4 regions of the Duganella zoogloeoides genome follow, and region 1 is predicted to be linked to each of the others. Evidence: predicted binding sites of a transcription regulator. Region 1 holds the regulator's gene; each other region holds the start of a gene.
What was found. The regulator sigma-54, encoded in region 1, starts transcription at its own class of promoters, with help from an activator protein. The targets are predictions, from matches to a motif close to TGGCANGNAANCTGCTTT.
Positions count from the first base shown of each region.

Region 2: the regulator sigma-54 is predicted to act here: its motif matches at 3,163-3,180, upstream of SR858_RS02025 (TorF family putative porin).
Region 3: the regulator sigma-54 is predicted to act here: its motif matches at 2,097-2,114, upstream of SR858_RS15410 (urease accessory protein UreD).
Region 4: the regulator sigma-54 is predicted to act here: its motif matches at 2,252-2,269, upstream of SR858_RS01040 (ANTAR domain-containing response regulator).

Region 1 is NZ_CP140152.1:5,434,463-5,441,890, forward strand. It holds gene SR858_RS23875 (enoyl-CoA hydratase/isomerase family protein) at 1-979, opposite strand, end outside; gene SR858_RS23880 (alginate lyase family protein) at 976-1,938, opposite strand; gene hpf (ribosome hibernation-promoting factor, HPF/YfiA family) at 1,999-2,358, opposite strand; gene SR858_RS23890 (RNA polymerase factor sigma-54) at 2,434-3,918, opposite strand; gene lptB (LPS export ABC transporter ATP-binding protein) at 3,922-4,674, opposite strand; gene lptA (lipopolysaccharide transport periplasmic protein LptA) at 4,676-5,278, opposite strand; gene lptC (LPS export ABC transporter periplasmic protein LptC) at 5,288-5,890, opposite strand; gene SR858_RS23910 (KpsF/GutQ family sugar-phosphate isomerase) at 5,890-6,888, opposite strand; gene SR858_RS23915 (monovalent cation:proton antiporter family protein) at 7,015-7,428, shown strand, end outside.
Region 2 is NZ_CP140152.1:446,112-453,539, reverse strand. It holds gene gshA (glutamate--cysteine ligase) at 1-222, opposite strand, end outside; gene SR858_RS02035 (ammonium transporter) at 402-1,934, opposite strand; gene SR858_RS02030 (P-II family nitrogen regulator) at 1,945-2,283, opposite strand; gene SR858_RS02025 (TorF family putative porin) at 2,295-3,065, opposite strand; gene SR858_RS02020 (accessory factor UbiK family protein) at 3,360-3,659, shown strand; gene SR858_RS02015 (glycoside hydrolase family 43 protein) at 3,700-5,349, opposite strand; gene SR858_RS02010 (glycoside hydrolase family 2 TIM barrel-domain containing protein) at 5,346-7,428, opposite strand, start outside.
Region 3 is NZ_CP140152.1:3,489,305-3,496,732, reverse strand. It holds gene SR858_RS15415 (TonB-dependent receptor) at 1-1,860, opposite strand, end outside; gene SR858_RS15410 (urease accessory protein UreD) at 2,146-3,090, shown strand; gene SR858_RS15405 (urease subunit gamma) at 3,129-3,431, shown strand; gene SR858_RS15400 (urease subunit beta) at 3,446-3,772, shown strand; gene ureC (urease subunit alpha) at 3,793-5,499, shown strand; gene ureE (urease accessory protein UreE) at 5,509-6,018, shown strand; gene SR858_RS15385 (urease accessory protein UreF) at 6,113-6,793, shown strand; gene ureG (urease accessory protein UreG) at 6,818-7,428, shown strand, end outside.
Region 4 is NZ_CP140152.1:220,751-228,178, forward strand. It holds gene SR858_RS01025 (ABC transporter substrate-binding protein) at 1-305, shown strand, start outside; gene SR858_RS01030 (ABC transporter ATP-binding protein) at 307-1,275, shown strand; gene SR858_RS01035 (ABC transporter permease) at 1,275-2,147, shown strand; gene SR858_RS01040 (ANTAR domain-containing response regulator) at 2,305-2,934, shown strand; gene SR858_RS01045 (CmpA/NrtA family ABC transporter substrate-binding protein) at 3,208-4,491, shown strand; gene ntrB (nitrate ABC transporter permease) at 4,531-5,433, shown strand; gene SR858_RS01055 (ABC transporter ATP-binding protein) at 5,445-6,251, shown strand; gene SR858_RS01060 (methyl-accepting chemotaxis protein) at 6,251-6,919, shown strand; gene cobA (uroporphyrinogen-III C-methyltransferase) at 6,931-7,428, shown strand, end outside.

The sequences.
Region 1 (7,428 bases):
GGGCGTGGTCCTTGTCGATCACCAGCGCGCGGATGCCTTCGATGACCTGGCCGTTTTCCAGCGTGCGGCGCACGGCCGCGCGTTCCATGCGCAGGCAGTCGGCCATGCTCATTGCCGCCCCCAGCTCCTGCAAGGCATGCGCCACGCACATCATCAGCGGTGAGCGCGTGGCCATGAGCGCCAGCGTCGCCCTGGCAAACTCGCTGTCGTCGTGTTGCAACGACGCGACAATGGCCGGCACCGGTCCCGCACCAAAATGACGGTCGATGGCGGCACGGTCGCGCTCAAGTGAACCTGGCCCGGCAGCGGCCTTGAACGGCGCGGCAAAGGCCGCAATCGCCGCCGGCAGGCCAGCACCGCCACCCGCATTCAAAACCGCTCCCAGCGCCGTTAAATTGGCCGCCGGCACGTAATGGTCGGCCAGTCCCGCATACAGCGCATCGGCCGCGCCGATGGTGGCGCCGGTGATACCCAGGTACAGTCCCAGCCGTCCCGGCAAGCGGGACAGGAAATAGCTGGCGCCCACGTCCGGGAACAGGCCGATATTGGTCTCCGGCATCGCCATCCTGGTGCGGTCGGTCACGATGCGTGTGCGGCTGTGAGGGCCGGCCTGCGCCACGCCCATGCCGCCGCCCATCACCACGCCGTCCATCAGCGCAATAAACGGTTTCGGGTAATGGTGGACCAGGTGGTTGAGCGCATATTCCTCGGTGAAGAAATCCTCGACCAGCGCGCTGCCCTGCTGCGGCGTGGCGCGGCCCAGGTCGTGGAAGAAGCGGATGTCGCCGCCGGCGCAAAACGCCTTGTCGCTGCTGCTGCGCACGACCACCGCCTGCACGGCGTCATCGTCGCGCCAGGCCAGCAGGGTGTGCGTGATGGCGCGCACCATGTCGAGCGACAGCGAGTTGAGCGCGCGCGGACGATCGAGCGTGATGACGCCGGTGCCGTCACTGACGGCAGTTAATACGTGTTCGCTCATGGCTGTCCTGTGGATTTGTTCGACGACGGAAAATGTTCTAGCGGGTTGGGCAAGGTTAAATCGCCGCCGAGGCGGGCCTGGAATTTTGCAGCGGCTGCTGGCGGGTGCCCCATGTGGCGCGCGTAGATCACGGCAAACGGCATGTCATTCACCGCTTCCTGCTTGAAACCGGTCGCCTGGTTCATGGCCGAAGGATTGCGCGCGGCGGCCAGCGTAAATGTCACCAACCGGTCCAGCATCGGCGACTGCAGGTCGAGGATGGACGCCATCATGGTCAGCGGCGCGGCAGCAAACGCGTGGTAGTGCAGCGCCTTGGCGCCGCGCGCCATCTCGGCCGGCAGCGCGCCGTCGGGTGCCACCTGGGCCATGGCGTTGTCGAACACGCCGTGGCCCCAAGTTAATAGACGCTGGTCGTGGGTGACGGCGCCGACGGCAGTCACTGCCAGCCCTTCCCAGTAGTAATGGTTGTTGCGCTTGCCCTTGCGGGTGTCGGCGTGGACCAGCGTGGCGTCGGCCAGCGTGGACAGCCACGCCTCGATCGCTTGCTTTTGCGCGGGCATGGCGGCTGCCTGCACGCGCGCATAGCTGAGCGCCAGTCCGCCCAGGGTCCACTTGCGCACGAAATACGCCTGTTCGCTCGACATCTTGCCCAGCATGGCCTGCTGGCCGGCCCAGCTGTCCAGCCAGTTCAAGGCGCAGGCGGCGTCTTGCGGCTTGCCGTTGGCCTGGTAGCGGCTGGCGTTGCGGGCGACGCCAGACAAGAATTGTTCGACCGGCTCGGTGCTGGCGATGTTTTTGGCGCGCCGCGCCGGGTCGATCACGGAATGGTTGGCGTCGTTGTAGTAGCTGTTGGCGTCGATGTCGATGACGGCGGCCGGCGCCGGCTGGCAGGTGGCGGCGACGGCGGAAGCAGCGGAGGCGGAAAGGAGAACGGTATAAACCAGATAAACAATTTTCATGTAGCTCCAAAAACAAGAAAGGGCGCCTTGTGCGCCCTTAGTTGGTGTGTCGCGCCGTTGTTAAAGGGCGGCGGCAGCTGGTTCGAAGTTATCCGGGAGATGCTTGATCGCATCGTGGCCGTGCTGTTGGACTTTGCCTTTGTACTTCATGACCTGGCGGTCCAGCTTGTCGATCAGGGTGTCGATCGCAGCGTACAGGTCTTGCGACAGGCTTTCCACGTAGACCGTTTTACCGGACAGGCGCAGATTGATTTCAGCCTTTTGGCGCTTGGTTTTCTCTTTAAGGTTATCTACGGTCAGAATGACAGCAATATCAATCACTTGATCAAAGTGCCGTGTCACGCGTTCGAGCTTGCTCTGCACGTATTCACGAATGGCGGCGGTCACTTCGAGATGATGTCCACTGATGGTGAGATTCATACACACTCCTAAAGATAAATGTCGCTGACGGTTCGTGCTTTACCCATTGTTGCCGAGTAAGCAGGAACCAGTGCACTACAAAGACTTGCGGAGACTGACTGGAGGGATTTTGAGGGCTTCGCGATATTTGGCAACAGTGCGTCGCGCAATCACCATGCCCTGTTCTCCCAGCATGTCCGCAATCTTACTGTCGGATAAAGGATTTTTAGGGTCTTCAGCTCCTGTCAGTTGCACGATCAGTGCCCGTATCGCCGTCGAACTGGCTTCACCTCCCGCTTCGGTGGCGACGTGGCTACCAAAAAAATATTTCAGCTCAAACATGCCGTGCGGCGTCAGCATGTATTTCTGAGTTGTTACCCGAGAAATGGTGCTCTCGTGTAAACCCAGTGTATCAGCAATTTCGCGAAGCACAAGGGGGCGCATGGCAACGGCGCCGTGCGAGAAAAAGTTCTTTTGTCGTTCTACTATCGCTTGCGCCACGCGCAGGATGGTGTCGAACCGCTGGCGCATATTCTTGATCAGCCACTTCGCTTCCTGCAGCTGCGCGCCCATGGCGCCCTCGCCTCCCTCGCCCTTCTTCTGCTTGAGCAGGTTGGCGTACATGGCGTTTACGCGCAGGCGCGGCATGACGTCGTTGTTCAGGCTGACCTGCCAGCCGGTGCGCGATTTTTTCACGATCACGTCCGGCACCACGTAGTCCGACACGTCGGACGCGAACGCCGCACCGGGGTGCGGATTGCACTGGCGGATCACGGTCTGTACTTCGCGCAAGTCTTCGTCGTCGCACAGCAGCGCTTTTTTCAGCTTGTTGAAATCGCGCTGGGCAAACCACGTCAGGTGCTTTTCGACGATGGCCACGGCCATCCGTCGCGTCACCAGCGCGATGCCGGGCAAGCGCTTGATTTGCAGCGCCAGGCACTCGGCCGCATTGCGCGCCCCCACGCCGGCCGGGTCGAAACTTTGCAGCAGCGACAATGCCGTTTGCAGCTCGTCGAGTTCGACTTCCAGTTCCTCCGGCAGGCGCGCGTGGATCTCGTCGAGCGCTTCTTCGAGGTAGCCGTTTTCGTCGAGCGCGTCGATGATCAGCTCGACCAGCGCGCGGTCGCGCAGCTCGAGCACGGTCACCCGCATCTGCTCCATCAGGTGTTCGCGCAGGGTGCAGTGGTGCGCTTCGATTTGCGGACGCGCGTCTTCGTCGTCGGGCGCCTTGCTGCGGCCGGCGTCGCTCCAGTCCATGTCCGCTTCGGCGGTGGTACTTTCGGTATCGGCGGCGGGGCCTTCGTAGGCGTCGGCCTCGCCGGCGGGCGCCGCTTCCTGCGGGCCCGATTCGGACGGCGCTTCGCCGGACGGCGCCTGCTGGCTGATGGCGCCGTCGGACAACAGCCGCAGCGAATGGTCGAGCGGGTCGTCTAACCGCTCGAGCAAGGGATTGTCGGTCAGGAGTTGTTCGAGTTCCTGGTGCAGCTCCAGCGTGGAGAGCTGCAGCAAGCGGATCGATTGCTGCAGTTGGGGCGTCAGCGCGAGATGCTGCGAGGTCCGCAGTTGCAACGACTGTTTCATGGATTACATTCGGAAGTGTTCACCCAGGTAGACGCGGCGGACCGACTCGTCGGCGATGATGTCGTCCGGACGGCCCGAAGCCAGCACCGAGCCCTGGTTGATGATATATGCGCGGTCGCAGATGCCCAGCGTCTCGCGCACATTGTGATCGGTAATGAGGACGCCGATTTGCCGCTCCTTGAGAAAGCGCACGATGCGCTGGATCTCGATCACGGCAATCGGGTCGACCCCGGCGAATGGTTCGTCGAGCAGCACGAAGCGCGGGTTGGTGGCCAGCGCACGGGCGATCTCCACCCGGCGGCGTTCGCCGCCGGAGAGCGAGAGCGCGGGGTTCTCGCGCAGCTTCTCGATTTGCAAATCGGCCAGCAGGGTATTGAGCCGTTCAGTAATGTCAGCCTTGGATAAAGGCTTGCCGTCCACTTTCTGGATTTCGAGGACAGCGCGAATATTTTCTTCCACCGTCAGTTTGCGGAACACCGACGCTTCCTGCGGCAGGTACGACAGGCCGAGCGAGGCGCGGCGGTGGATCGGCAGCGACGAGACGTCGACGCCGCCGATATCGATGGTGCCGGCGTCCGACGGTACCAGGCCGACGATCATGTAGAACGACGTGGTCTTGCCGGCGCCGTTGGGGCCGAGCAAACCCACCACTTCGCCGCAATCGACTTGCAGGGACACGTCGTGAACGACCTGGCGCTTGCCATAGCTTTTCTGCAGGCCGCGAACGATCAGGGTGCTACCGCAACTTGGTTCCATGTCATTTCCCCGCAGGCTGGGTGGCCGGCACCGGCTGCGCCGGCGCGATCGGCGGGCGCTTGGACGATGGCTGGATCACCATGGTGCCGCGGCCGGCGCCCGGTTTGCTCTCGCCGCTGCTGCTGTTCTTCACCGCGAACACTTCGCGGCGGCTGTCGTAGGATATGAACTCGCCATCGACCTGGCTGGTGACCTTGCCCGACTCGAGCTGCTTGATGCGGCCCTTGGAGATCAGCTTGACCAGCTCGGTCTTGTCGTCGTATTCGATGCGGTCGGCCTGGCCTTCCACCCACTTGTCGGTCTCGCCGTCGAGTTTCTGGCGGAACGTGGCCTGCACGCCGGGCGTGCCGGTGAGCACCACGAACTGGTAGCCCTCGGGGTCTTGCGTGACCACCGCCTTCGGCGAGGTCATGCGGATGGTGCCGCGCGTGAGGATGACATTGCCGGTGAAGGTCTTGATCTGCTTGACGTCATCGGAGTCGGCCTGGTCGAACGACACTTCGATCGGCTTGTTGGAGTCGGCTTTTTCGGCGCGCGCCGGAATGGTCAGTGCCGCCAGCAGCAGTGCTGCCGACCAGAAGGTGTGCTTGGTGATTGCTCTCATAATCTTCCTTTAGCGTGCCGCATGCGGCGGCACGGTGATCTTGCCGCGTCCGCCCAATTGGGTTTGCAGCGTTGCGTTGTTGGCGGTCATGCCGACACCCGTGGCCACCGTCTTGCCCAGGTGCAGTTCGACCGGTGCGACGGTTTCCATCCGTTGCTCGTCCGGGAACACGGTGAGCGTGGACGTGGTCAGGCTCATGGCCTGGCTTTTGCCACTGGCCGGGCGTACCACGCTGACGTTGCCGTCGAGCTTGACGCGCGAGTTGTCCTGATCGACGCGGGCGGTGTCGCCGCGCACCGTCATTGGCGGATGCTCGGCCGACAAGGTGTTGATATAGGGCTTGATGATGTCGGACGCTTCTTCGGCCGGCAGGTGGGTGAGCTTGTCGCCGGAAATGATATAGGCCGGCTTGCCGTCCTTGGTCATGCGCACCACGCTGAACCGGTCGATGATGTAATCGGGCTCGTTGCGGAACTTGTCCTGCGCCGTATCCTGGTTCGATTCGTTAATCAACTGCACCATCCAGCCGGTACCGACGGCCACGAATACGCCGATGACGACCATCCAGGTGAGCGACCAGCGGTGGGCGGTTCTTTTACGTACGTTAGGCATCAGATCACCTTGGCGCGTGTGAGGTCGTGGATGTGCAGCGCGCCGACCAGCTTGCCATCGGCGTCGGCCACCAGCACTTGGTTGATGCGGAACTGTTCCATGATTGCGACCGCATCGACCGCCAGCTGTTCCGGCGCGATGCTGCGCGGGTTGGCGTGCATGACGTCGCGGATCAGGACCTGGGTGAAGTCCTGCACCTTGTCGATCATGCGGCGCAGGTCGCCGTCGGTAAATACGCCGATCGGTCTGTCCTCGGCATCGACCACGGCGGTCATGCCCATGCCTTTTTTGGTCATTTCAAGCAGCGCGTCGGTGAGCTTGACGTCGGCACGCACCTTGGGCACATCGGCGCCGCTGCGCATGACGTCGCGCACGTGGGTGAGCAGGCGCCGGCCCAGCGCCCCGCCCGGATGCGACCGGGCAAAATCTTCTTCCCTGAAACCGCGCAGATCGAGCAAGGCCACTGCCAGCGCGTCGCCCAGCGCCAGCGTGACGGTGGTGGACGTGGTGGGCGCCAGGTTCATCGGGCACGCTTCCTTGGCCACCGCTACATTGAGGTGGACGTCGGCGATGCTGGCCAGGCTGGAGCCTGGTTTACCGGTGATGGCAATGACCTTGCTGCCCATGCGCTTGACCACCGGCAGGATGGTCATCAGCTCGGTACTTTCGCCCGAGTACGAAATGGCAATGAAAGCGTCGTCAGCAGTAACCATGCCGAGGTCGCCGTGCGCAGCCTCGGCCGGATGTACGAACATGGCGGGGGTGCCGGTGGAGGCGAACGTGGCTGCCATCTTGCGAGCGATGTGGCCGGACTTGCCGATACCGGACACCACCACCCTGCCCTTGCAATTAAACAACAGTTCAATCGCTTTGACGACGGTATGGTCGTCACCCAGGCGCAGCTCCAGCGCAGTAATGGCAGCAGCCTCGTTTTGCAACGTTTCACGGGCGAGCCGCAGCGCATGCGCCGCCATTTTTGCGTCAAAAGCTTTCAGCATTGTTTTTTCATGGGTTACACTCATACCCAAGTATAGCCGAATTAAGAAAGCAAAAAACTTGCCAGTCGAAACATTGTGCCTGCGTGGGGCGAAACCACTGAATAAAAAACTGACGGCTACGGCAACATGACGTTTTCCCCGCTCGAACTGACCCTGGTGTTGTTAGGCAGCGCCGTGCTGGGCGTGGTGGCCTTCCGCATGATGCATTTGCCGCCCATGCTCGGCTACCTGGCCGTCGGCATCCTGATCGGCCCCCACGCGCTCGGCTGGGCCATGGAAAGCGAAGCCACCCACGGCCTGGCCGAGTTCGGCGTGGTATTCCTGATGTTCTCGATCGGGCTCGAATTCTCGCTGCCCAAGCTGCTGGCGATGCGCGGCATCGTGTTCGGCCTCGGGCTGGCGCAGGTGGCGTTTACCATCATTGCCACCTTGCTGTTCGGCTGGCTCATCGCCAGCCAGCTACCGGCCCATTTGCAGATCAGCTGGCAAGGCGCGTTTGCACTCGGCGGCGCGCTGGCCATGTCGTCCACCGCCATCGTG
Region 2 (7,428 bases), 1.3 Mb from region 1:
CATCTCGGTCGCCAGGTGGTTGAAACCGCCGGGAAACAGGTTGGTGTCCACCGGCGCCAGCTTGTAGCCGGCGTTGCGCATATCGACCGAGCAATAGAATGGCGGCGTGTGCTCTTGCCACTCGAGGCGGAACCAGCGCTCGATGGCGGGAGTGGCGGCCAGGATCTTTTCTTCGAGGTCGTGGAGCGGGCCGGTCAGGGCCGTGGCGAGATGGGGAACCATGTTTACTTCCTTAAATGATGCGGGAGGACGACCCTCCAGGCACGCTGAAACACCGAATATTACCTTGTGGACAACCTACATCGGGGCGATAACCCTATTTTAAAGGCGGAAATAAAAAAAAGCCCCCGCACAAGTGCGGAGGCTTTTTCAACAACGTTGCAACGTTATTACATGCCGGATTACATGTGGTAGGCGGACTCGCCGTGGGTGGTGATGTCCAGACCTTCGCGTTCCTCTTCTTCCGGCACGCGCAGACCGATCACCATGTCAACCAGCTTGAAGGCGATGAAGGCAACCACTGCCGACCAGACGATGGTCACGCCCACGCCGGTTGCCTGGATCAGCACTTGGCCGCTGATCGAGTAGTCGGCCGATGGCTTGTTGGCCACGTAGTCGAAGATGCCCTGGCCACCGAGCGATGGCGCAGCGAACACGCCGGTCAGGATGGCGCCCAGGATGCCGCCCACGCCGTGCACGCCGAACACGTCCAGCGAGTCGTCGGCGCCCAGCAGGCGTTTCAGGCCATTCACGCCCCACAGGCAGATCACGCCAGCGAGCAGACCCATGATCAGCGCGCCCATTGGACCGACGAAGCCGCAAGCCGGGGTAATCGCGACCAGGCCCGCTACCGCACCCGAAGCGCCACCTAACATCGATGGTTTACCTTTGAAGATCCATTCAGCGAAGACCCACGACACGGTCGCAGCTGCAGTGGCCAGCAAGGTGTTGATGAAGGCCAGGGCCGAGATGTCGCCAGCTTCCAGCGGCGAACCGGCGTTGAAACCGAACCAGCCGACCCACAGCAGCGAAGCGCCGATCATGGTCATGGTCACCGAGTGCGGCGCCATCGATTCGCGGCCGTAGCCGACGCGTTTGCCGATCACGTAAGCACCGACCAGGCCGGCCACAGCGGCGTTGATGTGCACCACGGTACCGCCAGCGGTGTCGAGCGCGCCGTGCTGGAACAGGTAGCCGGCTTTGGCGGTTTCGGTCGCCAGGGTAGCGGCATCCTTGATCGCGTCAGGACCGGTCCAGAACCAGACCATGTGGGCGATAGGCAGGTACGAGAAGGTGAACCAGATCACCACGACCAGCAGGACGGCGGTGAACTTGGCGCGTTCGGCAAATGCACCGACGATCAGTGCGCAGGTAATCGCTGCGAACGTGGCCTGGAAGGCAACGAACATGAACTCCGGAATCACCACGCCTTTGCTGAAGGTGGCAGCGTAGGCGAAGGTGCCCTTGACCGGATCGTAGATATTGTTGAGGAAGGTGCGGTCATGCAGGTTGCCGAAGAATGCATTGCCTTCGGTAAACGCCAGCGAGTAACCGTAGATACACCACAGCACGACGATCACGGCAAAGATCATGAAGACCTGCATCAGGATCGACAGCATATTCTTGGAACGGACCAGGCCGCCGTAGAACAGGGCCAGGCCAGGAATCGTCATCATGATCACCAGCAGCGTGGCCACCATCATCCAGGCGTTGTCGCCCTTTTGCGGGGTGGGCGCGGCGGCAGGAGCGGTTTCAGCCACGGCGGCGGTGGCCGCCGCAGGCGCAGCGGCGGGTGCAGCGGCAGCTTCCGGTGCAGCGGCGGTGGCGGCGGCCACCGGCGCATCAGCCGGCTTGGCATCTTGCGCATGGACAGGTGCGGCAAGAGCGAACAGCAGAGATACCCCAGCTAGCAACGTTGTTATAGTTTTCTTCATCTAAATCCCCTTAAAGAGCTTCGTTGCCGGTTTCGCCGGTACGAATGCGGATCACCTGTTCCAGGTTGTACACAAAGATCTTGCCATCACCGATTTTGCCGGTGCGGGCTGCGCCTTCGATCGCTTCGATCGCCTGTTCGACGATGCTGTCATCGACGGCCGCTTCGATCTTGGTCTTCGGCAGGAAGTCCACGACGTATTCGGCGCCGCGATAGAGCTCGGTGTGCCCTTTTTGGCGGCCGAAACCCTTCACCTCGGTCACCGTGATGCCCTGCACATTGATCGCCGACAGGGCTTCGCGGACTTCATCGAGCTTGAACGGCTTGATAATGGCGGTAATCATTTTCATGAGAGCCTCGCTTAGAAAGTTTTGGAAATAGTCACAACCGCGCCCGATTTACCGAGGTTTTTGCCGTTGCGGCCGACGTATGCATCGGTATTGGTCTTGATGCCGGCAACCGACACCGAGAACACGCCGAAGTCCTTGGTCACGCCGACCTTGTAGTCGCTATAGCTGACCGGGCCGTTGTTCTTGACGTTCTGGTGGCCGGCATGGAGATTGAGCACATAGCCGTCATAGACGTCGTAGTTGAACTGGCCGTCGAGGTAGCCGCTGTTTTTGCTGTCGGCGGTACCGAACAGGTTGCTGGTCGAGTGCGAGTATTTGAGCGAGAACGGACCGGCGCTCACCTGGGCGTACAATTCGAAAGTGTTGGCGTTGGTGCTCAGCTTGTTCGAAGGGTAGGCGTAGTACAGCGCGCCGACGTCGTAGGCAAAGGTATCAGTGATCTGGCCGCGTTTGCCGGCATAGACGTCGAATTCATACGATGCATCGCCGCCGCCGTCCTTGATCCACTTGATATTGGTGGCCCAGGCCCCTACATATACACCGGTGGGGTTGTTGACATAGTCAACACCGCCCTGCACGGCTGGTTGCAGACGGGTTTGCGAAATGCCGCGGTAACGGTAATCGCTGACAACGGCGACGTTATAGGTAATCTGGTTGTCTGGTACGGCCTCGGCAGCGGGTTGCGCTTCCTGGGCCTGCGCTTGAGCGCTCATGGTGGCGAATGCCAAAGTCAACGCTGCTGCTGTCAGGGTTCGGGTCAGGCTTTTGTTTTGGCTCTTCATCATTTTGTCCTTGTAGTTATCGAAACTGAATACAGATACTAGGTGCGATGCGGGTAAAATCCTTGTGAAGCGAAGCGTTAAGCATTCCCTGGCTTCTATAGCAGAATGCGTGCCAGCTAACGTTGCCTGGTAGATAGCAGTAGTTGCCTGCTTTGTCATGGGCGACAGGGCGCCGGCTCTGACAAAAGTGATAATTTGGAAGGAAAGTTGGCCGCGCTGTTTGAATTTGCACCACACCGATACACGGACGCACTTCAATGGTGCATCCGTCCAGCCACCAGATCAAGGAATATTATGGATATGAATACTTTTTTTAACGACTTGCAGAACAAGATCTCCAAGGCCGTCGAAAATTCGCCCGCCAAGGACATCGAGAAGAACGTCAAGTCCATGATGACCCAGGGCTTCTCCAAGCTCGACCTGGTTACCCGCGAAGAGTTCGATATTCAGACCCAGGTGCTGGCCAAAACCCGCGCCAAGCTGGAAGCCCTGGAAACGCGCCTGGCGGCGCTCGAGGCGAAAGCCGCACCGGTGCAGCCGGCTGCGGTGGCACCTGAACCGAAAGTGGAGATCGCCAAAGGCGAGGTGCTGTAAGCAAGCTGCCGGCGGGTAATCTGCCGGCGCATTGTTGAGATTATTTGCCGACGCGGAAGTAGTCGGCATCGAGATACGCCGGGGCGCCGCTGGCTCCCGGCGCCTGCGTTGCCAGCAAGCCCACTTGCGCCCCCACCCAGCGTCCCACACTGGCCGTGAACGGCTGCCCCGCCAGCGTGTACTGCTTGCCGTCCATACTGTAAGAGAAGCGCACCACCGCGCCGTCGCTCACTTGCGCCCGCAGGTAGAGCGCTTGTTTATCCGCATGTTTGTCCGCGCCCTGGTCCAGCGGCCTTAGCACTTGCACCTGCTCCTTGCAGGCGGCAGCAGGTTCTGCGCAGGTGGCCAGCACCAGCTCCCTGCCATTTTTGCCCTGCTGCACGCCGATCCACGCGTATTGAATCCCCAGCACCACCAGGCCCGCGCGGCTCAGGTCGCCCTGCACGGCGATACGGGTATCGACCGTGAAGGCCGGCGCCGGGAATTTTTGCGTCAGCACCGAAGGCACGTCGCGCACGCTGCCACCCACCGGCGCCGCCTGCGCGTGCAATCGCAAACTGCCCTGCTTGGCGTTGAGTTCATACCAGCCCGGCGCCTCGTTGGCGTTCCACTGCCATTGCTGCCCCAATTTGGCGGCATTGAATTCGTCGCCCGCCGGTGGCGCCTTGATGCCGCTGTCCTTGCCGGCCGGCTTGTCGTGCATCAGTACCGGCTCTCCCGTGCCCTTGCCGGCCTTGTCCTCGCCGATCACCGGCCAGCCGTCGTGCCAGCGCATCGGCTGCAAATGGACGATGCGGCCATACGCGCGCTTGTCCTGGAAGTGATAGAACCAGGCGCGCCCTTTCAGATCATCGACCCACGCGCCCTGGTGCGGGCCGTTGGTGGTGGAGCCGCCCTGCGCCATCACGATGCGGTCCTGGTACGGCCCGGCGATGGTACGCGAGCGGAATACCGACTGCCAGCCGTGTTCCACGCCACCGGCCGGCGCGAAGATATAGTAGTAGCCGTCTTTCTTGTAAAACTTCGGGCCTTCGAGCGTGGTGTAGCCACCGAGCTTGTTGCCGTCGATGATGTCTTTACCGCGCTGGTCGAGCAGCGTACGCGCCTCGGGATCCATCTCGCGCAAGGTCAGGATGTTGTTGAAACCGGCACGGCTCTTGGCCCACGCGTGCACCAGGTACGCCTTGCCGTCGTCGTCCCACAGCGGCGACGGATCGATGATGCCTTTGCCGGCCAACAGCAGGTGTGGCTCGCTCCACGGTCCGGCAAAGCTGGTGGCGGTGATCACGTACACGCCGAAATCGGGATCGGGATAAAAGATCCAGAATTTGCCGGCGTGATGGCGCAGCGACGGCGCCCACACGCCCTTGCCCGGCTGCGGCGTGGCGAATGCCTGCGCCGGCACCAGCTTGGGCAGCGCATGGCCCACCAGTTCCCAGTTGACCATGTCGGTCGATTGCAGCAGCGGCAGTCCCGGCGCGTTGCTGAAGCTCGACGCGGTCATGTAGAACGTGGTGCCGACGCGGATGGCGTCGGGATCGGAATAGTCGGCGTACAGGATCGGGTTCTGGTAGCGTCCGTTGCCGAGGTCGGCTACCCACGGGCCGCCCGGTTGTGCGGGAGTTTGAGCAGTCGTCCACGGCGCGCTGCACACCAGCGCCAGCGCGACGGCGGTTTTCATTATTTTCATTTTGTTTCCTGCGGTTTGGCAGCAAGCGGCGCGATGGTAAAGCTGTAGCTGGCCGGTTCAAGCTTGATGCGGTACTTGACGTGGGCGCGGCCGGTGAGGTTCCAGCCGGTGTCGCCGCCCACGCCGCTCTGGGCCAGGTCGATCAGCAGCGAGCCGGCGCCGTGCGGCGCGATCTCCGAGCTTTTCCAGGCACCGCGCGGGCGCAGGTACAGGTCTTCGTACGGAAACGCCAGCGCGTTGACCGACAACGGCGCGGTACCCTTGACGGTGATGCCGCTGCCCTGGGAGTTGAACAGAGACAGCCAGCGCACGCCGGTCTTGTTGCCGCTTTCCTGCGGACGGCTATAGCCATGGTACTGGTCCGCCACCTTGCCGGTGTAGCGGCCGATGGCGTAGCCGGTGGCACGGTCGGCATACGATTCCTGCGGTCCGCGGCCGTACCATGCGATGGTGTCGAGCGTGTTGTCGTTGTCGAAGCGCAGGCCCAGGCGCAGCGGATCGGGCAAGTCGTCGCGCAGCGGCGTAAACGTCGCCGCCACACCGAGCGCGCCATCGGCATCAAGGGTATACGTCGTTTGCCAATGGGCGGCGCCGGCGCCAAAGCTATACAAGACTTTTACCCGGTTGCCGTCCAGTGTGACCGAGCGCACGTGGCGCTGTTCCGAGAACGTCTTCCAGACCTGGTGCGTCTTGTCCACGCCCGCGCCTTCGTCGTTGTCGATCAGCCCGCGCCAGAAGTTCGGTGCGCCGCCCTTGAGCACGGTCTTGCCGTTTACCGCGTAGTCCACCAGGCCGGTCTTCGCATCGAGCCGCAAGACGGCCGGGCCGCCAGCGAGGCGGATGTCGTCGCCCGCGCGCGTTGGCTGCACCGCTTTGGCCGTCGCCGCCGGAGTGGAAGCTGGCACCGTGACGAACTGCGACCAGCCCACCACCGTGCCGGCCGCCACGCCCTTGACCGAACCGGTGCGTGCTTTGGCGCGCAAGGTCACCAGTTGTTCGCCGCCGGTCGAACGCAGCTTGGGCAGCCTGACTTCCACCTGGCGGCTCGCGCCTGCAGCGACGGCCGGCACGGTCAGCGCACCGCGCGTGACCTCGTTGCCGTCGTTGGTGAGCACCCAGTCGAAATCGAGGTCGGACGTATCGCGGAAGTCGTAGCGGTTGACCACCGTGACCTTGCCGGACCTCGGATCGCCCTCGAACACCAGCGGCGAATACACTTTTTGCACTTCGTAGTATTCGGGATCGGGCGTACGGTCCGAGCGCACCACGCCGTCTCCCACCACGCTGTTGTCGCCTACCTTGGGATTGACGTCGAAGCCGGACGCCCAGTAGCGGCGGCCCTTGTCGTCGGTGGCAAACACGGTCTGGTCCACCCAGTCCCAGATAAAGCCGCCCTGCAGTTTTTTATGGGCGCGGATGACCTGCCAGTAGTCTTCCATGTTACCGAGCGAATTACCCATCGCGTGCACGTATTCGCACTGGATCATCGGCTGGGTGAAGCGCGGATCGACCGCATAGTCGACCATCTTTTCGATGTCGTCGTACATCGGCGCATAGATGTCCACGTAGGCGTTGGGCTTGTGGGTTTCGCCGATGGTGCCGTAGCCCAGGTAGCTGACCAGGCGGGTGGGATCGTTGGCGCGGATCCACTGCGCCGCGTGTTCGAAATTGGGCCCGGTGCCGGCCTCGTTCCCCAGCGACCAGAAGATGATCGACGGCGCGTTCTTGTCGCGTTGGACCATGCGCGAGACGCGGTCGAGATGAGCCGCGCGCCACTGCGGCTTGTACCCGAGCTGCACCTGTTCGCGGTAGCCGGGCACCTTCGAGTGGTCACCCAAATGCATGTAGGCGTGCGATTCGATATTGGCTTCGTCCATCACGTACAGGCCGTATTCGTCGGCCAGGTCGTACCAGCGCGGATCGTTCGGATAATGCGAGGTGCGCACGGCGTTCACGTTCGCCTGCTTCATCATCTCCACGTCCTTGCGCATCAGGTCCAGCGACATCAAGCGATACGTGACCGGATCGTGCTCGTGGCGGTTGGCGCCCTTGATCATGATGCGCTTGCCGTTGACGCGT
Region 3 (7,428 bases), 1.9 Mb from region 1:
ACCCTGGGTCTGGATCTTCGGAATGCTGTACAACACGCTGGCCTGGCTGCCGTCCGAGAAGCGCTCGGTGGCCGACGTTTGATAGTCGCGGAATCGGGTCTTGAACACGGCCAGGTTGAGCGTGGCGCGGTTGTTCCACAGGTTGGCCTTGAAGCCGGCTTCGTAGCTGGTGGCTTCCTCGGGCGCCAGCGGCAGGCGCTTGAACACGTTGACGTTGTTGGCGCCGCTGGTCATGTCGTATGCCACGCCCTTGGTGCCGGTCGATGCGGTGCCGTACACCATGGTGTTGGGCGTGAGCTTGTAGCCGTAACCGAGTTTGCCGGTCACGTAGTTCTCGTGGTGCTTGGGCGCGTTGTAGTAGTTCTCGCCCGTGTGCACGTTGTTCGGCGCCGACGACAGCAGGCTGTCGATGGTGTGGAACATGTAGTCGTTCGATTCGCGCGTGAGCCGCACGCCGCCGGTGAACGTGTGTTTCGGGATGAAGTCCCAGCTGCCGTTGAAGTACAGCGCGCGGTTGAGCACCGACGACGACGTCTCGTAGTTGGTCCAGCTGGTCTCCTTGACGAACGGATTGCCGCGCCGGTAGGTGCGGTCGATGCTGGTGCGGGCGATCCACAGGCCGGCCAGGTAGCGGAAATTGCCGCTGTCCGGCGACGTCAGGCGGAACTCCTGGCTGGTCATCTTGGTGTCCATGGTGCCGTTGATCTCGGGCGACTCGTTGATGCCCGACGGTTTGCCGAAGTGGTCGAGCTGGTAGAACGTGGACACCAGGTCGATATTGTCGTTGTCGCGGAAGTCGTTGGACTTGTTGTTGTCCACCGACGTGATCGACGTCAGCGCGTGGCCGGCCATCGGTGAACTGTCGGGGAACAGGTAGTTCACGCGCACGCCGATGCCGCGATCGGTCGCTTCCAGCCCGGTGGGCGAGTCGTTGCGGATGGTGGTGTTGAACTGCGAGACGTTAATCCCGCGCAGCACCTCGGTGTTCGACAGCGCCTTGTAGTTCTTGTTGTACAGGTAGCCCACGCCCGGCCCGATCGAGTTGATGGCAGCGGTGTTCCCGGTGCGCAGCGCGTGGTCGTAGCGCGGCGCGAGCTGCACGTCGAGGTCCGGCGTGACCTGCCACTGCACCTTGGCGAAGAAAGTCTTGCCGCCGGAGCCGTTCTGCATGCTGTCGGTGGTGAGGTTGTAGAGCAGGCCCGGGAAATTGGTCTTGCTGGCGAATACCCGCACACCGACGGTGTCGGACATGCGCCCGCTCACGGACGTCTGCACGCGGTATTCGTCGTCGCTGCTGCGAAACAGCGACAGCTTGCCCTTCATCGGCCCCGCGCCGATGGGCTTGGTCGTGATCACGACCGCGCCGGCAATCGCGCTCTTGCCGAACATGGTGCTTTGCGGACCCTTGAGCACTTCCACCCGCGCGACATCCGACTGGTCGCGGAACGCCTGCTGCGCCTGGGCGTACGGCATGTCGTCGACGATGACGGCCACGTCGCCCTCGATGCCGATATTGTTGGACGTGGTGCCGATGCCGCGCATATTGATGCTGTTGGTGCCCACCTGGGTGCCGGTGGAAATGGTCAGGGCAGGGGAGAGGTTGACGATGTCGTCGAACTCGCGCACGTTGTTGCGCTCCAGCGTTTCGCCGGTCAGCACCGAGATCGATTGCGGCACGTCTTCGAGCTTTTCGATGCGGCGGTTGGCCGAGACGATTACCTGTTCCAGTTGCGGTGCGCCGGTCTGGGCGGCCTCCTGGGCCTGGGCCAGCGACGACATTTGCAGCAGCGCCAGGGCTGCAGCCATGGGCTTCATGTTGGGATAGCGCGGCAGCTGGCTGCCGGAATGTGTTGTGACCATCGGTTGTCTCCGTTGTGGTTTTTATAGTGGGCCTCTACTGCATCGATACACTAATGAGGCGATCTGTCCGGTCTGAGCCTTACTAAATCGATTTAGTGCAACGATTTAGTCAGGATATAGGAATCGATTTCGATGTCAACATTTATTTGCGGGCGTGAGAATTGCGCTACATTGGTGCAAATGCACCTTTACGGTGCGTGATGTTTCTAAAACCGCTATGAATAATCTTGGCAGGCTGGCACGCAGCTTGCATACGACACGACATTATTTATCAACGATTGCGCCATGCCAGATTGCACCTCACCGAGCGACCATACTGCCCGCCAAGCCGCCGCCTGGCAGGCCGGTCTCACGCTCGGTTTCGCGGACGACGGCGGCACCACGCGCCTGTTCAACAACCGCCACCACGGCCCGCTGCGCGTGCAAAAGGCGCTGTACCCGGAAGATGAAAAAGTCTGCCACGCCATCGTGGTCCATCCGCCGGGCGGCGTGGTGGGCGGCGACCAGCTGGCCATCGACATCGGCGTGGGCGACCACGCCCATGCCTGCATTACCACGCCCGGCGCGGCCAAGTGGTACCAGGCCAACGGCAAGCGCTCGCGCCAGACCGTGCACCTGCATGTGAACCAGCACGCCGCGCTGGAATGGCTGCCGCAGGAGACGATTTTCTTCGACACGGCCGACGTCATCCTCGACCAGCACGTGGAGCTGGCGCCTGGGGCCACCTACATCGGCTGCGAGATCCTGTGCATGGGCCGGCGCGGCTCGGGCGAAGTGTTCAACACCGGCACCATTACCCAGCGCAGCACCATCCGGCGCGAGGGCAAGCTGCTGTGGTGGGAGCAGGGCGCCATGCTGGGCGGGCGGCTCGACAGCCCGCTGGCGCTGGGCGGGCGCACCGTGTGCGCCACCCTGATCGCGGCGGGCAAGGCGCTGCCGGCGGCGCAGATGAACCAGCTGCTGGCCGATATCCGCGCCGACATTGCGGCGGACGGTGCGGCCGTTACTGCTGCCAACGGTGCGGCAAACGCTGCGGCCCACGGCTCGGCCGGCGCTGTGGTCAACGGTGGGCATGTGTTCGGCGTTACCCATACCAGGGGCGTGCTCGTGGCGCGCCACCTGGGCGACGACAGCGAGACCGCGCGCCGCCTGATGCTGGCGGTGTGGCGCCGCGTGCGCCCGCAATTGCTGGAGCGCGAAGCGGTCACGCCGCGCATCTGGCAAACCTGAACCGCCGACGAACAGAATACGAATATGACTGGAAGCACATGGAACTGACACCCAGAGAAAAAGACAAACTGCTGATCTTCACCGCCGGCATCGTGGCCGAGCGCCGCCTGGCGCGCGGATTGAAGCTCAATTATCCGGAAGCGGTGGCGTTGATCACTTGCGCCATCATGGAAGGCGCGCGCGACGGCAAGACCGTGGCGCAGCTGATGTCCGAGGGGCAGACCATCCTGTCGCGCAAGGATGTCATGGATGGCATCCCCGAGATGATCCCGGACATCCAGGTCGAAGCCACTTTCCCCGACGGCAGCAAGCTTGTCACCGTCCACAATCCCATACCCTGAACGAGGAGATCGCAATGATTCCCGGTGAATATCGACTCAAGGAAGGCGAGATCGGTCTCAACGAAGGCCGCGAGACCGCCACGGTGGTGGTGACCAACCAGGGCGACCGCCCGGTGCAGATCGGCTCGCACTTCCACTTTTTTGAAGTGAACACGGAGCTCAAGTTCGAGCGCTGGAAGGCTTACGGCAAGCGCCTCAACATCGCCGCCGGCACTGCGGTCCGGTTCGAGCCGGGCCAGCAACGCACGGTGGAACTGGTCACGCTGTCGGGCGACATGGAAGTCTATGGCTTCAGCGGCAAAGTCATGGGCAAGCTGGACCCGAATCCCCCCAAAGAATAAAAACTCAGCTAAAGGCAGACATGGCTACAATCTCGCGCCGCGCTTATTCGGAGATGTTCGGTCCCACCGTTGGTGACCGCATCCGTTTGGCCGACACCGAACTGTTTATCGAAATCGAACATGATTACGCCATCTACGGCGAAGAAGTGAAATTTGGCGGGGGCAAAGTGATCCGCGACGGCATGGGCCAGTCGCAGCGCTGCCGCACCGACCCGCTGGTGATGGATACCGTGATCACCAACGCCGTCATCATCGACCACTGGGGCATCGTCAAGGCCGACATCGGCCTGCGCGACGGCATGATCGCCGCCATCGGCAAGGCCGGCAACCCGGACATCCAGCCCGGCGTCACGATGATCATCGCCGCCGCCACCGAGATCATCGCCGGCGAAGGCAAGATCGTCACCGCTGGCGGGGTGGACACCCACATCCACTTCATCTGCCCGCAGCAGATCGAGGAAGCCTTGACGAGCGGCGTGACCACGATGATCGGCGGCGGCACCGGTCCCTCGGCCGGCACCTCGGCCACCACCTGCACCCCGGGCCCGTGGCATTTGCACTCGATGCTGCAGGCGGCCGATGCCTTTCCCATGAACCTCGGCTTCCTCGGCAAGGGCAATGTGAGCCTGCCCGCGCCGCTGGAAGAACAGGTGCGGGCCGGCGCCATCGGCCTGAAACTGCACGAGGACTGGGGCAGCACCCCGGCCGCCATCGACAACTGCCTCACTGTCGCCGACGACATGGATGTGCAGGTAGCCATCCACAGCGACACCCTCAACGAAGGCGGCTACCTGGCCGACACCATCGCCGCGTTCAAGGACCGCACCATCCACACCTTCCACACCGAAGGAGCGGGCGGCGGCCATGCACCGGACATCATCGCGGCCGTGGGCGAATCGAACGTGCTGCCATCGTCCACCAATCCCACCCGGCCGTTTACCGTCAACACGCTCGACGAACACCTGGACATGCTGATGGTGTGCCACCACCTCGATCCCGCCATCGTGGAAGACGTGGCGTTTGCCGAATCGCGCATCCGCCGCGAAACCATCGCCGCCGAAGACATCCTGCACGACATCGGCGCCATCTCGATGATGTCGTCCGATTCGCAGGCCATGGGCCGCGTGGGCGAAGTGGTGCTGCGCACCTGGCAAACCGCGCACAAGATGAAGGTGCAGCGCGGTCCGCTGCCGCAGGATTCGTCGAACAACGACAACTTCCGCGTCAAGCGCTACATCGCCAAGTACACGATCAACCCGGCCATCACGCACGGCATTGCGCATGCGGTGGGCTCGGTCGAAGTGGGCAAGATCGCCGACCTGGTGCTGTGGAAGCCGGCGTTCTTCGGCGTCAAGCCGTCCACCATCATCAAGGGCGGCATGATCGCGGCCGCGCCGATGGGCGACCCGAACGCGTCGATCCCCACGCCGCAGCCGGTGCACTACCGGATGATGTTCGGCGCCTTTGGCGGCGGCCTGAAAAAGTCGTTTACGTTTGTCTCGCAGTCGGCGTACGACGACGGCATTGGCGAGCGGCTCAAGCTCAATAAAACGCTGATCGTGGCGAAGAACATGCGCGCGCTGCGCAAGTCCGACATGATCCACAACGACCTGGCGCCCAGGATGGACGTCAACCCCGAAACCTACGAAGTGCGCGCCAATGGCGAGCTGCTGGTGTGCGAAGCGGCCAGCGTGCTGCCGATGGCGCAGCGTTACTTCCTGTTCTAAGCAAACCACATGTTCACCTTTCACACCAAGATTTCAGCGGCCGAAGCTGGCCCCATCGCCGCGCGGCTGGTACTGCCCTACGAACTGCGCGAAAAATGCCGCCTGCGCGCCACCCTCGACAACGGTGAAGACGTGGCAGTCTTCACCACGCGCGGCACCGTGCTGCGCGACGGCGACCTGCTCACCGGCGAAGACCGGCGCGTGATCGCCGTGGTGGCGGCGGCGGAGCCCACCTACAAGGTGACGTGCGCCGACGCCCACACGCTGCTGCGCTGCGCCTTCCACCTCGGTAACCGCCACACCCAGGCGCAGGTTGGCGACGGCTTCCTGCGCATCCGCGCCGATGCGGTATTGAAGGAAATGCTGGCGGGGCTGGGCGCGGTGGTGGTGGAAGAATCGGCTGCGTTCGAGCCGGAGTCGGGCGCGTATGGCGGCGGCCATGGCCATCACCACGACAACCATCCGCTGGCGCCGATCCCGGTGCGGCAGAAGATACACCGGCCCGGTGATTCCAATTGAAAGCACCAAATCCATCATCCCGCATCGGCGTGCATTCCGGCTCCGCATGGATCCCCGCGTTCGCGAGGATAACGGGTCTGACGGTGGCTAAATAATGCAAGCCTCTGCACTGCTCAACCTGCTGCAATTCGCCAGCCCTGCGTTGCCCATCGGCGCTTACAGTTACTCGCAAGGCCTGGAGGCCGCGCTGGAAAACGGCACCGTGCACAACGCGCCCACGGCGCGCGCCTGGATTTTGCGCCACCTGCACGAAGTCGTGGCGCAATGGGAAGCGCCGGTCGCCTGGCGCCTGATGCAGGCGTGGACCAACCGCGACTGGCAGGCCGTGGACGACTGGAGCGAGCGCTTCATCGCCTCGCGCGACAGTGCGGAATTCCGCGCCGAGACCATCCAGATGGGCTACTCGCTGGTCAAGCTGCTGGGCGAACTCGATATCCTCGATGCCGACGCCAAAGCCCACTTGCAGCGCGAACCCGAAGTGGCGCTGCCCACCGCGTTTGCCTGCGCCGTGGCGGCACTGAAGATTCCGCACGACGCCGCGCTGCTGGCCATGCTGTTCGCGTGGGCCGAAAACCAGGTGCTGGTGTGCGTGAAATCCGTGCCGCTGGGGCAGGTGGCGGGGCAGCGAATGCTGCTGTCCCTGCGCGACGATATCGAGGCCGCTGCCCGTTACGCGCAAACCGTCCCTGACGACGACATGTGCAACTGGGCGCCTGGCTTGTCGCTGCTGTCGATGCAGCACGAGGTGCAGTACAGCCGGCTTTACCGATCATAATTTTACAAAAACGAGATAAACGATATGACTCAAATGACTTCCAATCCCTTGCGCGTCGGCATCGGCGGCCCGGTCGGTTCCGGCAAGACCGCCCTGTGCGAAATGCTGTGCAAGGGCATGCGCGACCACTACGACATGGCGGTCATCACCAATGACATCTACACCAAGGAAGACATGGAAATCCTGCTGCGCGCCGACGCGCTGCCGGCCGAGCGCCTGATGGGCGTGGAGACGGGCGGCTGCCCGCACACGGCGATCCGCGAAGATGCCTCGATCAACCTGGAAGCCATCGCCCGCATGCAGGCCGATTTCCCCAATCTCGACCTGATCCTGGTGGAGTCGGGCGGCGACAACCTGGCCGCCACCTTCAGCCCCGAGCTGTCCGACCTGACGATCTATGTGATCGACGTGGCAGGTGGCGAAAAGATTCCACGCAAGGGCGGTCCCGGCATCACCCGCTCCGACCTGCTGATCATCAACAAGACCGACCTGGCGCCGCACGTGGGCGCGGACCTGGACGTGATGGCGCGCGACGCCAGGCAGCAGCGCGGCAGCCGGCCGTTCATCTTCACCAACCTGCGCAGCGGCGACGGCGTCACCGCTGTCATCGATTTTATCCGCGAACAGGGCCTGCT
Region 4 (7,428 bases), 1.1 Mb from region 1:
AAAAATTCCGCAACGAGAATCCGAAAACCTACCGGGCCTTTACCGCCGCGCTGGCCGAAGCCGCGCAGTACGCGAGCACCAATCCGGAAGGCGCGACCGATGCGTTCCTGCGCGTGACCAAGAGCAAGATCGACCGCGCGCTGGTGCTGAAAGTGTTTAAGAATCCGGAAGTGAAATTCAGCGTGGAGCCGCAAAACACCCTGGGCCTGGCGCAGTTCCTGTACCGCGTGGGCGCGATCAAGAAGCAGCCGGCCAGCTGGCGCGACTACTTCTTCGAAGACCCCGTGATTACCAAGGGTGGCTGACATGGCGTTCCAGATCGTTCGCGCCGCACCACCGCCGGCGCCACTGCTGCGGGCGGAAAATGTCAGCCTCGAATACGGCGCCGTGTGCGCCACCCACGAGGTGAGCTTCGATGTGTATCGCGGCGACCGCTTCGTGCTGCTGGGGCCTTCGGGCTGCGGCAAGTCGTCGCTGTTGAAGGCGGCGGCCGGCTTCATCAAGCCAGCCGGCGGCGCCATCAGCATCGACGGCCGTGAAGTGACCGGGCCGGGACCGGACCGCATGGTGGTGTTCCAGGAATTCGACCAGCTGCCGCCGTGGAAAACAGTGCGCGAAAACGTGATGTTCCCGCTGTTGATGACAAAACGTCTGAACCGCCACCAGGCCGAAGAACGCGCGCGGCACTGGATCGCCAAGGTGGGCCTGGCCGGTTTCGAGAACGCCCATCCGCACACGCTGTCGGGCGGCATGAAGCAGCGGGTGGCCATCGCCCGCGCGCTGGCGATGCAGCCCGATATCCTGCTGATGGACGAACCGTTTGCCGCGCTCGACGCGCTCACGCGGCGCAATATGCAGGAAGAGCTGGGGCGGCTGTGGGAAGAGCTGCGCTTTACGCTGCTGTTTGTCACGCACTCGATCGAGGAGGCGCTGGTGGTCGGTAACCGCATCCTGCTGCTGTCGCCGCACCCGGGGCAGGTAAGAGCGGAGTTGAACAGCCACCAGTTCGGGCTGGCCAGCGCGGGCAGCGTGGAGTTCCAGGCGGCGACGCAGCGTATTCACGGTTTATTGTTTGGCGGGGTGGAGGATGCATCAGGCGCGCCCGAAGCCGCCACCATCAATACCAGCCCCGTCATTTCCAACGTCATCCTCGCGCACGCGGGGATCCATGCTGAGTATCCCATCACGCGGTCTATGGATCCCCGCCTTCGCGAGGATGACGGGGCGGGGGCGCGGGCCGATGGGAACGTATCCCGGATTGCGGAGAAAGCCTGATGAGCCTTAGTCTCGAACCCCCGATCCGCCAGGAGTACGAATATACCCCCGCCGCCGCCACACTGCGCATCGCCCCCGGCCCTGCGCCATTGGTGCGCCGCCTGCGCCAGCAAACCTGGCTGCGCAAGACGTTGATCCTCGCCGCACTGGCCGTGCTGTGGGAGGCCATCGCGCGCTGGCAGCACAATGACCTGCTGCTGCCGAGCTTCCTGCAAACGGCCAGCGCCTTTTTTGACGGCATCGCCAGCGGTGAACTGCTCGACCGTATCCGCACGTCGCTGGCCGTGCTGGTCCAGGGTTACGCCGCCGGCGTACTGGCCGCCTTCGTACTGACCGCGCTGGCCGCGTCCACCCGCGTGGGCCGCGACCTGCTCGAAACGCTGACGTCGATGTTCAACCCGCTGCCGGCGATTGCCTTGCTGCCGCTGGCGCTGCTGTGGTTCGGCCTGGGCAAGGGCAGCCTGATCTTCGTGATCGTGCACGCGGTACTGTGGCCGCTGGCGCTGGGCGCATACGCCGGCTTCCAGAGCGTGCCCGAAACGCTGCGCATGGCCGGCCGCAATTACGGCTTGAGCGGGCTGCGGCTGGTACTGCACATCCTGGTGCCGGCAGCGCTGCCATCGATACTGTCGGGCCTGAAGATCGGCTGGGCGTTTGCCTGGCGCACCCTGATCGCGGCCGAACTGGTCTTCGGCACCACGTCGGGGCAGGGCGGCCTGGGCTGGTACATCTTCCAGAACCGCAACGAGCTGTATACCGACAAGGTGTTTGCCGGCCTGGCTGCCGTGATCCTGATCGGGCTGCTGATCGAAAACGCCGTGTTCCGGCCGCTCGAACGCATCACGGTGCTGCGCTGGGGAATGCAGCGCTAGGGTGGGAATGAGGTACCCGGTGGCATTAAATCGACAGAAGCCCCGATAAACTGGCAAAAATTTGGTGTTGTGCCTTAGAATCTGCGCATGCACATCAAAACGACTGGTTTGGTTCTTGCTTGCCTTACAGCCCAGGACCAACCCGCTGCCACCTCCCATGACCACGCGTAACCTGCGCATTGTTGTCGTCAACGCCCTCATCCATCCCGGGAGCGAGGACGACGAGGCCATGCACGCCCAGGTCGAACGGGCGCGGATACTGCGGCTTGGGCTGCTCGAGGCCGGTTACGACATCGTTGCCTCGCTGCCGCCGGACATGTATTTGCCCGACCGCATAGCCCAGTTACAGCCGGACATGATCATCGTCGATGCCGAGTCCGATGCGCGCGACGTGCTCGAGCACATCGTCATCGCCACCCGCGACGAGCGCCGCCCCATCGTGATGTTTACCGAAAGTGAAGACACGGCCAGCATGGAAGCGGCCGTCGCGGCCGGCGTGTCGGCGTACATCGTGGCCGGACTGCAGAGCGACCGCATCAAGCCGGTGCTCAACGTGGCGTTGGCGCGGTTCAAGCGCGAGCAGAAACTGCTCGACGAACTGTCCGACACCAAGAGCAAGCTGGCCGAGCGCAAGATCATCGAGCGCGCCAAGGGGCTCTTGATGGAGCGCCAACATTTCAGCGAAGAGCAGGCGTACCAGAAGCTGCGCAGCATGGCCATGAGCAAGAACCTCAAGCTCTCGGAAGTCGCGCAGCGTATTCTGGATGTCGAAGACCTGCTCGGATAATCTTTATTTTGTTTTTCGCGTCCAAAATGAGGCGCGTGCTCACCAACGGTGCGCGGGTGCGGTGCATTGTCGTCAATTCCCTTACCTTCCCCCTGTGACAGCCCGCTGGCACAGACATTGCATAGTCTTAAACCAAGCGCAACGCTGCGCTGCTGAACCTCGCCAACGGCGGTGAGGGTCACAAGACAACGACGTCTACCATCACGCGAATGCGTTCGCGGGGGTAGGCGTTTTTTTTGGTCCAACGGTTTTGCTGACTACTAAGGGAACGCCATGAAAGAAACACCAAATATCGCCGACAACGCCTTGCCACCGACCCCGGCCGACGTTAATGTCACGCGCAGGAAAATCATTCATGGCGCAAGTCTGGTCGCAGGAGGAAGCATGTTGGGTTTGGCAACTGGTGGTGTGTGGGCGGCAGGTTCCGATAAACCGGAGAAGGAAGAAGTCAAGATCGGCTTTATTCCACTGACCGACTGCGCGTCGGTGGTGATGGCGTCGGTGCTGGGGTTCGACAAGAAGTATGGCGTCAAGTTCGTGCTGAGCAAGGAGGCCTCGTGGGCCGGCGTGCGCGACAAGCTGTCCAATGGCGACCTCGATGCCGCCCACGTGCTGTACGGCCTGCTGTACGGCGTACAGATGGGCATTGGTGGACAGAAGAAGGACATGGCGGTGCTGATGGGCCTGAACAACAATGGCCAGGCCATCACGCTGTCGAAAAAGCTGGCCGACAAGGGCGCCGTCGATGGCGCCAGCTTGGCCAAGCTGATGCGCACTGACAAGCGCGAGTACACGTTCGCCCAGACCTTCCCGACCGGCACCCACGCCATGTGGCTGTACTACTGGATGGCCGCCAACGGCATCAACCCGATGAAGGACGCCAAAGTGATCACGGTGCCGCCGCCGCAGATGGTGGCCAATATGCGCGTCGGTAATATGGACGGCTTCTGCGTGGGCGAACCGTGGAACCACCGCGCCATCATGGACGGCATCGGCATCACCGCCACCACCACCCAGGACATCTGGAAGGACCACCCGGAAAAAGTGCTGGGCTCCACCCTGGAATTCGCCAAAAAATATCCGAACACCTGCCGCGCCATGATGGCCGCCATCCTGGATGCGGGTAAATGGATCGACGCATCGCTGGCCAACAAGAACAAGATGGCCGAAGTGATCGCCGACAAGTCGTATGTCAACACCAGCAAGGACGCGATCGACCAGCGCATCCTGGGCCGCTACCAGAATGGCCTGGGCAAGACCTGGGACGACGCCAATCACATGAAGTTCTACAACGACGGCCTGGTGAACTTCCCTTACCTGTCGGACGGCATGTGGTTCATGACCCAGCACCGCCGCTGGGGCCTGCTCAAGGACGACCCGGACTACCTGGCCGTGGCCAAGTCGGTCAACCAGATCGACCTGTACAAGGATGCGGCGGCGATGACCAAGACACCGGTGCCGAAAAGCCCGCTGCGCACGTCCAAGCTGGTGGATGGCGCAGTGTGGGATGGCTCGAACCCGAAGGCGTTTGCCGCCTCGTTCAAGATCCGCGCTTAAGTTGCAGTAGTCCGATTCATCGTCCTTTGAAGGAAAGCCATGAACGCCATGCTCCAACCCGACAGCGCCAAGCCGCTCGATACCGAAGTCCTCGAAGCTGGAAAGCCGGCGCGCCGCCCGCGCCGCGCGCTGGCCGCCAATTCCAGCGCGCGCGTGCGCCAGCAGCTTTCGGCCACCGCCATGAAAATCGTCGCGCCATTGGTGGGCGCCGCCTTGCTGGTGCTGATCTGGCAGCTGATCACCATCAAGAACGCCACCTTCCCGACGCCGCTGGTGACATTCCACGAAGCGGTCAAAATGTTCTCCGATCCGTTCTATCGCAACAGCCCGAATGACCAGGGCATAGGCTGGAACCTGCTGGCGTCCTTGCAGCGGGTGGCGGTGGGCTTCGGCCTGGCTGCGCTGGTCGGCATCCCGCTCGGCTTCGTGATCGGCCGCGTGAAGTTTGTCAGCGCCATGTTCAGCCCCATTATCAGCTTGCTGAAACCGGTGTCGCCGCTGGCCTGGCTGCCGATTGGTCTGCTGGTGTTCCAGTCGGCCAACCCCGCTGCGATCTGGTCGATCTTCATCTGCTCGATCTGGCCGATGATCATCAACACCGCCGTCGGCGTGCAGCGCGTGCCGCAGGACTATATGAACGTGGCGCGCGTACTGAACCTGTCGGAGTGGAAGATCCTGACCAAGATCTTGCTGCCATCGGCGTTGCCGTATGTGCTGACCGGCGTGCGCCTGTCGATCGGCACCGCGTGGCTGGTGATCGTCGCGGCCGAAATGCTGACCGGCGGCGTGGGCATCGGCTTCTGGGTATGGGACGAGTGGAACAATTTGAATGTCCCGCACATCATCATCGCCATCGTGGCCATCGGCTTCGTGGGCCTGCTGCTGGAACAAGCCCTGATGGCGCTGGCCCGAGCTTTCACCTACGAACAAGTGTCGAACTAAGGAGCATGGCCATGGACGAATCGAAATTCATCGACATCGAGGGCGTGGAGATGGTCTTCCACACCAGGAAGGGTGTATTCCACGCGCTGCGCGAGATCGACCTCACCGTCGCCAAGGGCGAGTTCATCACCCTGATCGGCCACTCGGGCTGCGGCAAATCGACGCTGCTCAACCTGATCGCCGGGTTGACCCGCCCCACCGACGGCGTGCTGCTGTGCGCCAACCGCGAGATCGCCGGGCCGTCGCCCGAGCGCTCGGTGGTGTTTCAGAACCACTCGCTGCTGCCGTGGCTTACCTGTTACGAGAACATCCACCTGGGCGTGGAACGCGTGTTCGGCAAGACCGATTCGAAAGCGCAGCTGCGCGAGCGCACCATGGCGGCGCTGGCGCTGGTCGGTTTGACAGCCGCCGAAACCAAGCGCCCCAACGAAATCTCGGGCGGCATGAAGCAGCGCGTGGGCATCGCCCGGGCGCTGGCGATGGAACCGAAAGTACTGCTGATGGACGAACCGTTCGGCGCGCTCGACGCGTTGACCCGGGCCCACCTGCAGGACGAGCTGCTCAAGATCGTCGCGGCCACCAAGTCCACCGTGGTGATGGTGACCCACGACGTCGATGAGGCGGTGCTGCTGTCGGACCGCATCGTCATGCTGACCAACGGCCCGGCCGCCACCATCGGCGAGATCGTCGAGGTGCAGCTGGACCGTCCGCGCGACCGCGTGGCGCTGGCGCAGGATGCGCGCTACATGGCATATCGCACCGCCGTGCTGGAGTTCCTGTACCGCAAACAGGCGCATCCGGCCAAGGACGCGGCCTGATGGACATGAACACCCGCCACCTGGAAAGCGAGGCCAAGGCGCTGTCGGGCGAAGTGTTCGGGGCCATGATCAACCTGTCGGGCCGGCGCCGCTTCACGTCGCAGCGCATCGTGCTGTACGCGGTGCTGGCGTCGCAGGGGCAGGAGGGAGCCGAGACCATCGCCCGCGAGGCGCTGGCCCTGTTCCGGGGCGCCCACAAGGCGCTGCTGGCGGACGCCGACGGCTTGCCAGGCGTGTTCTGCGCCGAACTGCGCGAAGCGTACTTCGGCAAGCTGGCCGGCGACCGCGAGATCGTCGCCTTTGCCGAGCAGGCCGACCGCACGCTGGCGGCCATCGCCAGCCCGCACGGCAAGGGCGCGGCCGACGGGCTGCTGGCCGAACTGGTGCGCCTGACCACGCCCACGCTGGCGATCCTCAACCAGATCACCAGCGTCTATGAGGAACAGGCGAAATTGCACGCGCGGCTGATGAAAAAGCAGCTGCGCGGCGTGATCACCGATATCGAGAAGATCAACAAGCAGGCGCGCATGGTGGCTTTCAATGCGCGCGTGGTGGCGGCGCGCGCGGGCCAGGCCGGGCGCGAGTTTGCGGTGGTGGCGGGCGTGCTGTCCGGGATCACCGATGAAATCGACCAGATGGTCAATACCGCGCTGGCCGCGGCAGCTTGAAGGGACTACCGATGAATACCCAAGGCAGTGTCACCCTGGTGGGCGCCGGACCCGGCGACCCGGAACTGTTGACCATCAAGGCCGTGCGCGCCATCGAGCGCGCCGACGTGCTGCTGATCGACGACCTGGTCAACCCGCAGGTGCTCGACTACGCACCGGCGAGTGCCCGGGTGGTCCACGTTGGCAAACGCGGCGGCTGCGCATCGACGCCGCAGGAATTCATCGAACGGCTGATGGTCGCCGAAGCGCGCGCCGGCCACCACGTGGTGCGCCTCAAAGGCGGCGACCCGTACATGTTCGGGCGCGGCGGCGAGGAACGCGCCACCTTGCGCGCGCAAGGCATCGCAGTGGACGTCATCCCCGGCATCAGCAGCGGCCTGGCCGCACCGACCAGCATCGGCGTGCCGGTCACGCACCGGTCGTGGAGCCAGGGGGCCACGTTCGTCACCGGCCATGGCAAGGATGCCGCGTCGGAGCCGAACTGGCAGGCGCTGGCGCAAAGCCGGCTG